DNA from 2 places in the Luteibacter sp. 329MFSha genome. Region 2 is predicted to be linked to the other one. Evidence: riboswitches for the same ligand, from Rfam matches in the RefSeq annotation. Region 2 holds a riboswitch; the other holds the start of a gene.
The links. A riboswitch is a leader RNA that binds a small molecule or an ion and turns the genes downstream of it on or off. The one in region 2 is predicted to bind cobalamin.
Positions count from the first base shown of each region.

Region 1: linked by a shared signal. The riboswitch ahead of btuB (TonB-dependent vitamin B12 receptor) and the one ahead of BMW54_RS17205 (ribonucleoside-diphosphate reductase subunit alpha) in region 2 are both predicted to bind cobalamin.

Region 1 is NZ_FOJE01000002.1:9,785-14,547, reverse strand. Features, by position in the region: gene btuB (TonB-dependent vitamin B12 receptor) at 1-1,302, opposite strand, end outside; cobalamin riboswitch at 1,416-1,653, opposite strand; partial or broken gene BMW54_RS11345 (acyltransferase) at 1,665-2,753, opposite strand; gene BMW54_RS11340 (REP-associated tyrosine transposase) at 3,130-3,573, shown strand; gene BMW54_RS11335 (SAM-dependent methyltransferase) at 4,166-4,763, shown strand, end outside.
Region 2 is NZ_FOJE01000005.1:30,064-34,826, reverse strand. Features, by position in the region: gene BMW54_RS17205 (ribonucleoside-diphosphate reductase subunit alpha) at 161-2,668, opposite strand; cobalamin riboswitch at 2,836-3,048, opposite strand; gene BMW54_RS17200 (response regulator) at 3,211-4,763, shown strand, end outside.

The DNA of each region.
Region 1 (4,763 bases), on a different contig from region 2:
CTGCAGGTCCGGATTGCCGTAGTCCGGGTAGTACAAGTCGTTGAACGTGGGTGCCTTGAACGCCGTGCCGTAGCTGCCGGTAACGCGCAGCGACTTCGTGAGCGCGTAGCCGTATTGCAGGCTGCCCGTCGTCTTTCCGCCGAACTGGCTGTTCTCGTCCCGGCGCAGGCTCGCCTGCAGCGAGTTGTCGCCGAACTCCTGCTGCCACTGCGCGAACAGGGCATGGTTGCGCCGGGCGTCCACGAAGTAATCCGTGCTGCCCACGACGCGGTCGCGCTGCCAGTCGAAGCCGAGGGTCGTGAGGCCGGCCGCGCCACCCACACGGCCGATGTCGGCCTGCAACGAGGCGAGGTCGCGGTGCGTGTTGAACGTGTCGGCATAGTCGCCATACAGGTAGTCGGTGGACAGGTCTTCGCTGCGACCGACATTGGCCGTCACGAGCACGTCCTTCGCGGGCTTGTACCTCACGCGACCGCCAAGCACCTGCGTCGCCGACTCCGCGAAGTTGCTGCTGGTGCCGTCGTAGTGGTTGCGACCCTCGGTGCGCGTCGCGGTCGCGTCGGCGTCCCACTGTTCGTCGAAGCGCCAGCCGCCCTTCAGCGACAGCGCGTTGTTGCGGTAGCCGTCGCGATCCGGTTCGTACGTGTAGCAACCCGCGCCGCGCGGACTGGGCTTGCCGCGGCACGCGTTGATGCCGTCGGTCTTTTCATGGCTCGCCTCCACCGAATACCAGCCCTGCGTGCCGCGGCCGGCGAAGCCCACCGCGCCACGCAGCGTGTCGTAGCTGCCGACGCCGACGGAGACATTCGGTGCGAAGGCGCCCTGCGGATGGCGGGTGAAGATCTGGATGACGCCACCGAGCGCGTCGGAGCCGTACAGGCTCGAATAGGGACCGCGCACGATCTCGATGCGCTCGATCTGGTCGACGGGAATGTCCTGGAACGCGGCGGTGCCGGAGGTCGCGGAGCCGATCTTCACGCCGTCGACGAGCACGAGCACGTGGTCCGATTCCGTGCCGCGGAGGAACACGGACGTCGACTTCCCGGGGCCGCCGTTGTTCGCGATGGAGATGCCCGGCGTGGCGCGGAGGAGGTCGGCGAGCGAACGCGGCTGCAGGCGTTCGATCTCCGCGCGATCGATCACGGTGGACGCGGCGAGCACCTGGTTCTGCGTCTGCTCGGTGCGGCTGGCCGTGACCACGACACCGTCGAGGTCGGAAGAGGCGTCGGCGGCGAACGCCGCGACGGGAACGACGAGACCCGACGCGATGGCGACCGCGAGGGTGGAAGAACGAAACGACACTGGGTGACTCCCTGCGAACCGCACCGACCCGTGCGGCATGAATGGCGAGGGACGGACGCAGGAAGACGCGGGACTGCCGGCCGACGGCCAGCCACCCACGACATGGCCCTCCGCCTGTCCGGTGAACCCATGGCCGGTCTCCGGGCTCGCGAGCGCAGGGATGGAACCCTGCCGGACGGCGCCTTCCCATGTCTCGCGGACACAGTGGCTTCGATGCCGACCTCGTTGCTCGCCTACCGTTGCGGGGGCAGCTCCGGAATGGCGCGAGGCCTTAAGGCCACGCGCGTCACCGGATTCCCGTTTCAATCCGTGGCGCTGACGCCATGGATCACCTTGGGAGGCGGCATTGTAGCGGAAGCGTGACGACGGCGGTCACGCCAGCGCAGCACAGGGCGTTCCACCGCGTAGTGCAGCGCCGCGCCGCCGGCGAGCGTCGCGACGGCATAGAGGACGAAACGCGCGAAGCGATGGCCTTCCAGATGGCCGTCCAGAACGGAGTCCACGAGCGTGAAGACGCCCTTGTGGCTCAGGTAGAGGCTATACGACGCCGCCGCGAGCCACGCCGTGCCAGGCACCCGCAGTCTCGCCAGCCAGGTGTCGCCACTGGCTGCCGCGACGAACAGCGCCATAGCGAGCGCCAGCAGCGGATAGCCCACGACGCAGGGCCAGAAGTCGGTCCGCGCACCATCGAAGAGGACGAGCGCCAGCGCCAGGAGTGTAACCGCGGCGAGCAGCACGGTGCCCTCCCGTGCGTGCAGAAAGGCCATGGTCGCCGGCCGATAGACGCGGCACGCCGCCAGCACCACGCCCGCGAGCAGGCCGTCGAGGCGCGACCAGGTCGGATAGTAGAGGTAGCGCAGGTACGCCAGGCCGACGTTCGCGCCGGTCGCGCGCAGCGGCGCGATCTCGTGCTGCCATAGCCATGCCCGCAGGCACATGCCGCCCACGATCACCACCGTGCACATGACGACGAAACGCGCAGGTGACGATCCGCGGCTGCCGAGGATGGCGAGAAAAGGGAACAGGAGGTAGAAGTGCTCCTCCACGCAAAGCGACCAGACATGCGAGAAGGCGTAGTTGTCGCCGTTGTCGAAGAGCAGGTTGAAGGTGAAGGTCGGGAACTGCCACAACGGCTGCATGCCCGGCGTCTCGCGCCAGGCGGGCCAGCATGCGTAAAGCGCGAGCACGACGACGAACGCCGGAAGAATACGCGTCGCCCGACGCATGTAGAACGCGGTGAGGTCGATCGTCCCCCGATCGCGCAGCGCCACGAACACCTGCGAGCCGATCAGGTAGCCGCTCAACGCGAAGAACAGGTCGACGCCCATCCATCCGGAACGCTCCAGGAACCCGAAACCATCGCCTAGTCCGCCGACCAGGTAGCTGTGGAACAGCATCACCCAGACGATGGCGATCGCGCGCAGCGTGTCGAGTCCCGGCGTGCGTGGCATGGCGTGTGATCCCCCTGGCGATCGGACCATGATCGCGGCGGCGACGGCGTATTCCCTGCTCCGGCTGTGGCATTTCGCAGGCACGCCCACCGACTCGGCCATCGCGGCAACCCGTTGGAGCGGACCCGGCCGCGATCGGCGTCGCGACCACCTCCACGGAAAGCAACCGCCCCGTTGGAGCGGACCTGGCCGCGATCGACGTCGCGATCACCTCCGCCGAAAAGCATCGCGCCCAGGTGCGCTCCAACCCGCCTTCGTTGGAGCGGACCTGGCCGCGATTGGGCGCTACGACCACCTGGACGACGCGGGCCGCGCCTTCAGCGAGCGACGGCAAGCCTCCGTTTAACTCCGTACACGCATTGGCACATCGTTCGATATGCCCCATCGATCCGGAACCGCGCGACTTCGCCTCGGCAGGGCCTCGCTACCTGGCCAGGTCTACCTGGTTACGACCGCCGTCAACCGGCGATATCCGCTATTCGCTTGCATCGCATCCGCACGGGCGGCGAGTCGCGTCTGTCATGACGCGGCGACGTGGGGCGACGCGGAGTGCCTCGCGTGGGTCCTGATGCCTGACCACTGGCATGGGCTCGTGCGACTCCAGGATCAGTCGCTTTCGACGCTGATGAGCCGGTTCAAGGCGTCGTCAGCGCGTGCCGTCGGACGGGGACCCATCTGGCAGCGCGGCTTCCATGAGAGAGCGCTTCGATCGGAGGACTCGGTGATCAAGGCGGCGAGATACATCGTAGGCAATCCACTGCGCGCGGGCCTGGTCTCGTCCGTGAACGACTATCCGTACTGGAACGCCGTGTGGCTGTGATCGCACCCCCATCCTGCGATCGCGCCCGGGTGCGCTCCAACCCGCCTCCGTTGGAGCGGACCTGGCCGCGATCGGCGTCGCGACCACCTTCCGCGAAAAGCATCGCGCCCAGGTGCGCTCCAACCCGCCTCCGTTGGAGCGGACCTGGCCGCGATCCGGCGTCGCGACCACCTCCCACGAAAAGCATCGCGCCCGGGTGCGCTCCAACGGGCCTTCGTTGGAGCGGACCTGGCCGCGATCCGGCGTCGCGACCACCTCCCACGAAAAGCATCGCGCCCGGGTGCGCTCCAACCCGCCTCCGTTGGAGCGGACCTGGCCGCGATTCGGCGTCGCGACCACCTCCACAAAAAGCATCGCGCCCGGGTGCGCTCCAACCCGCCTCCGTTGGAGCGGACCTGGCCGCGATCGGCGTCGCGACCACCTTCCAGAAAAGCATCGCGCCCAGGTGCGCTCCAACCCGCCTCCGTTGGAGCGGACCCGGCCGCGATCGGCGTCGCGACCACCTTCCAGGAAAGCATCGCGCCCAGGTGCGCTCCAACGGGCTTCCGCAACCGTGCGCTACCATTGCCCGGACGGGGCTCGGGGGTAACGAATGACGGAATCGCAGCGCGGCATGCTGGCCTGCGTCGGCCTTGGCATGACGCTGGGCTCGCATCTGACGCCGCTGGCCCGGAGTCACATCGCATCGGCCGACATCGTGTTCGTCGGCGTGTCCGACGGTGTCGTGGAAGCCTGGGTGCGGCGGATGCACGCCGACGTTCGCAGCCTGCAGCCGCTCTATGCCGAGGGAAAGCCGCGCGGCGAAACCTATCGTGAGATGGCGGACGTCATGCTCGCGGAGGTTCGTGCCGGACGACGCGTCTGCGGGGTGTTCTACGGGCATCCTGGGGTGTTCGCCCAGGCACCGCACGATGCGATCGCGCGGGCACGCGCCGAGGGTTTCGATGCACTGATGGAGCCGGGCGTCTCGTCGGAGGATTGCCTGTACGCGGACCTCGGCCTCGACCCGGGTCGCGTCGGGTGCCAGCACTACGGGGCTACCCAGTTCATGCTCCACCGCCGGGTCGTCGACACGGCCGCCTGGCTGATCCTGTGGCAGGTCGGGCTGACCGGGGATCTGGGCGAAGGGCGCTTCGACACGGACCCGCGCCGCCTGGGGATCCTCGTCGACGTGCTCGCGCGGGACTACC
Region 2 (4,763 bases):
GGGCCTCGGAATTCGAAAAAGGTGCTGCTGGGAGATGGGAGAAGGGAAGTGGGGGCGCTGCGCTCGGCAGTCCGACGGGGCCGGTGGCGCTACATGAGCCTCACCGGAACCCTCGGGCGATCGTCCATGCGCCCCCCATTCCCATCCCCCAGCCCCGGCTTTACTGGCAGGCTTCGCAGTACTCGGGGTTCTCGAGCGAGCAGAACACCGCGGCTTCCGCCTGTTCCTGCGCGTCCTTCGACGGCGCGACGGGTGCCGGCGCGGCGGCCGTGGAACTGACCGTCGTCTTCGCGATACGGGTGGCCGGCCGCGAGCGCAGGTAGTAGGTCGTCTTGATGCCGGCCTTCCACGCGTACATGTACATGGACGACAGCTGCCCGATGTTCGGGTTCTCCATGAACAGGTTCAGCGACTGGCTCTGGTCGATGTATGCGCCGCGCGCGGCGGCCAGGTCGATCAGGGCCTTCTGCGGCAGCTCCCACGTGGTGCGATACACCGCGCGCAGCTCGGCCGGGATCGCGGCGATGCCCTGCACGGAGCCTTCGGCCAGCTTGATCTGGTCGCGGATGTCCGCGGTCCACAGGCCGAGCGTCTTGAGCTCCTCGACGAGGTAGCGGTTGACGACGAGGAAGTCGCCCGACAGCGTCTCGCGCTTGAAGAGGTTGGACACCTGCGGCTCGATGCATTCGTAGCAGCCGGCGATCGAGGCGATCGTCGCGGTCGGCGCGATGGCGATCAGCAGCGAGTTGCGCAGGCCCTTCGCCTTGATGTTCTCGCGTAGCTTCGCCCAGCGGTCGTCCTTTCCGGTCGGCGTCGCGGCCGGCCAGTAGTCGAACTGCAGCTCGCCGTTGGCGGCGCGGCTCTCGTCGAAGCCCGGGTGGGCGCCGTCGCGTTCGGCGATCTCGTTCGACATCGACAGCGCGTGGAAGTAGATCTCTTCCTGGATGCGCGTCGACAGCGCGCGTGCCTCGTCCGAATCGAACGGCAGGCGCAGTTTGAAGAAGACATCCTGCAGGCCCATCACGCCGAGGCCGACCGGGCGCCACTTCAGGTTCGCCGTCTTCGCCGTGGCGATCGGATAGAAGTTCAGGTCGATCACGCGGTTGAGCTGGCGCACGGCGGTGCGCACGGTCGCGGCGAGCTTGTCGAAGTCGAACGCGCCGTCGACCACATGGCGGGCGAGATTCACGGAGCCGAGGTTGCACACCGCGGTCTCGTTCTCGTTGGTCACCTCGAGGATCTCGGTGCACAGGTTCGACAGGTGGATGACGTTCTTCGCCAGCGCCGTCTGGTTGCTGGTGGCGTTCGAGCGGTCCTTGAACGTCATCCAGCCGTTACCCGTCTGCGCGAGCGAGCGCAGCATGCGGGCGTAGAGTTCGCGTGCCTTGATCGACTTGACGGCGAGGCCGTCGGCCTCCGCCTTCTCGTAGGCGGCGTCGAACGCCGGACCCCACGTGTCGACGAAGTGCGGCACGATCTTGGGATCGAACAGCGACCAGTCGCCGTCGGTCTCCACGCGGCGCATGAAGAGATCGGGCACCCAGTTGGCGAGGTTCAGGTTGTGCGTGCGGCGCGCGTCGTCACCGGTGTTCTCGCGCAGCTCGAGGAATTCCTCGATGTCCGCGTGCCACGATTCGAGGTACACGCAGGCGGCGCCCTTGCGCTTGCCGCCCTGGTTCACCGCGGCGACGGAAGCGTCCAGCGTCTTCAGCCACGGCACGAGGCCGTTCGAATGACCGTTGGTGCCCTTGATCAGGGAACCGCGCGAACGGATGCGCGAGTAGGCGAGGCCGATGCCACCGGCGAACTTCGACAGCTGCGCGACGTCGCCGTACTTGGCGTAGATCGACTCCAGCGCGTCCTGCGGCGAATCGAGCAGGAAGCACGACGAGAGCTGCTCGTGCGCGGTGCCGGCGTTGAACAGCGTCGGCGAGCTGGCGAGGTATTCCAGCGACGAGAGCATGCGGTACAGCTCGAGCGTCTCGGCCACGTCGTTCCCGCCGAGCGCGCACGCGATGCGCATGAAGAAGTACTGCGGCGTCTCGATGACGAACCGCTTCGTCGGATGGCGCAGAAGGTAGCGGTCGTAGACCGTGCGCAGGCCGAAGTATTCGAAGCGGCGCGAGGCGGAGGTATCGACGGCGTCGTTGAGCTTGCGCGCGTTCACCTGCACGAAATCGCGGAGGCGCTCGTTGAGGATGCCCAGCTCGAAGCCGGTCGAGATCGACTGCGAGAACGAGTGGATGTCCTGGCCCGACACTTCCTTGTCGACGAAGGCGGCGAGCAGGCGCGCGGCGAGCTGGCCGTACTCCGGCTCCTCGGCGGTGAGCGCCGCCGCGGTGCGGATCGAGAGCTGGTCGAGCTCCTGGGTGGTCGCGCCGTCGTAGAGGCCGCCGATCGTCTTCAGCGCCACGCGCATGGGATCGACCGCGAACAGTCCGTCGGCGCTGCGCGTCACCGCGCGCACGATCTTGTTCACGTCCACGGCTTCCTGGCCGCCGTTGCGCTTGGTCACGCGCATCTGGCCCGGGTTGTGCGGGGGCGTCAGGGTGAAGGCCGGCGGCGCGTCGTTGCGGTAGCCGGCGGCCGGTGCCGTGCTGGCGGCCGTGGTCGAAGTGGTGACGGCGGCGTCGGCCGTCTCGGTGCGCTCGCGCGCGGAGGAATCCATCGTGATCGTCATTGGCGTGCCCCAGGGCCGTGTCCGGACTCCCGTTCCCTCGAACGGGTCTCGACGCGGTTCGGGCCGGGCGGAAAGGGTCGCGACGGAGCGCGCACGAAGGCGCTCCGGTCCGCGACGTGCCTCCCCGCGGAAGCCGTCACCACGAATCGGCGCCGCGCTGGGCACCGACTGTCGGCAGGTCTTCGGACTCGTGGACGAGGGCCTTCGGGCCGACCTAGCCCGTCGCTTCCCAGCCCCCGGAGGGCCAGTGCTGATGACGGGGTCGTTTCCACTTACCGCTGCGGGGCAGTTCCGGATTCGCACCGGATTCCCTTTTAAGTCCGACGGGCAGTCGCGCCTCGCCGGACACCAACGCGACACACGATATAGGCGGACCTGCGGTGGGTCAACACAAGATGTGGGGTCACCTGCTATGTCCCTGATACGCCGCGCCCTGCCGCCCTTCGCACGATGTGAAGGTCGTCTACACAAAGTTGACCGGGGTCCGACGATAAACTGTGAACTTCTTTTTGCGGACCCATAGAGGCCCGATGCCCCCGTCGCTCGCGCTGCAGGACCACAGCCTCATCTCCCGGTCGCTCGATTCGCTTCCTTATGGATTCGTGGCGCTTTCTCCCGCCGGGGACATCCTGTACGCGAACGCGTGGGCCGCCGGCCGGATGCCCGAAGGGGGCTTCCTGTCGATGTGGAACGCCGAGGGGCGCGAACGCGTCGAGGCGGCGCTGGCAGCGCCCGATGAAGACACCGCGCGCGGCTTCCAGATCGCGACGGGGACCGGTGGCCCGTGGCGGGTCGCTTTCGAAGCCTGGAACGATCAGACCCTCGGGCCGGTGGTGCTCGGGACCTTCCAGCCCGCGGGCGCGGTCGATGGTGGCTGGACCCAGGGCGACGGCGACATGGCACTGGGGATCACCCACGGCCAGCTCCGCCAGGCCCAGAAGATGGACGCCATCGGCAAATTGACCGGCGGCGTCGCGCACGACTTCAACAATCTGCTGCAGGTCATCAGCGGCAACCTCCAGCTGCTCGGGGCGGACATCGCCGGCAACGCGCGCGCCGAGCGTCGCGTCGCCAACGCCATGGCCGGCGTCACGCGCGGCACGAAGCTCGCCGCCCAGCTGCTCGCCTTCGGCCGCCGCCAGCCGCTCGCGCCCAAGGTGGTGAACATCGGCCGCTTCGTCCGCGACATGGACGACCTGCTCCGGCGCGCGCTCGGCGAGGCCATCGAGGTGGAAACCGTGGTCGCGGGCGGCCTGTGGAACACGCTCATCGACCCGGGCAACGTGGAGAACGCGCTGCTCAACCTGGCGATCAATGCCCGCGACGCGATGGAAGGGCAGGGCAAGCTCACGATCGAGGCCGGCAACGCGCTGCTGGACGCGACGTACGCGGACGCCCATGGCGATCTGCGTCCGGGCCAGTACGTGATGATCGCGGTCACCGATACGGGCACCGGCATTCCCCCGGAGATCATCGAGCAGGTCTTCGAACCGTTCTTCACGACCAAGCCCGAAGGACGGGGCACGGGCCTGGGCCTGTCCATGGTGTACGGCTTCGTCAAGCAGTCCGGCGGTCACGTGAAGATCTACAGCGAACCCGGCCACGGCACCACCGTGAAGATCTACCTGCCGCGTTCGACGCAGAGCGAGGACCGCGTCGTCGCGGTCGAGGAGGAAGGCGTGCGTGGTGGTGACGAAACCGTGCTGGTCGTGGAAGACGACGACGCCGTGCGCGAGACCGTCGTCGGCATGCTCGGCGACCTCGGCTATCGCGTGCTCAAGGCGCGCGACGCGCAGAGCGCGCTCTCGATCATCGAAAGCGGTATCGCGATCGATCTCCTGTTCACCGACGTCGTCATGCCTGGCACGCTGCGCAGCCCCGAGCTGGCGCGCAAGGCGGTCGAGCGGCAGCCGGGCATCGCCGTGCTCTTCACTTCCGGCTATACCGAAAACGCGATCGTCCACGGCGGCCGTCTCGACGAGGGCGTCGAGCTGCTGAGCAAGCCCTATACGCGCGATCAGCTGGCGCGCCGTGTCCGTCACGTGCTCGCCACGCGGCAGCGCCCGGCGGATCCCATCGCGGC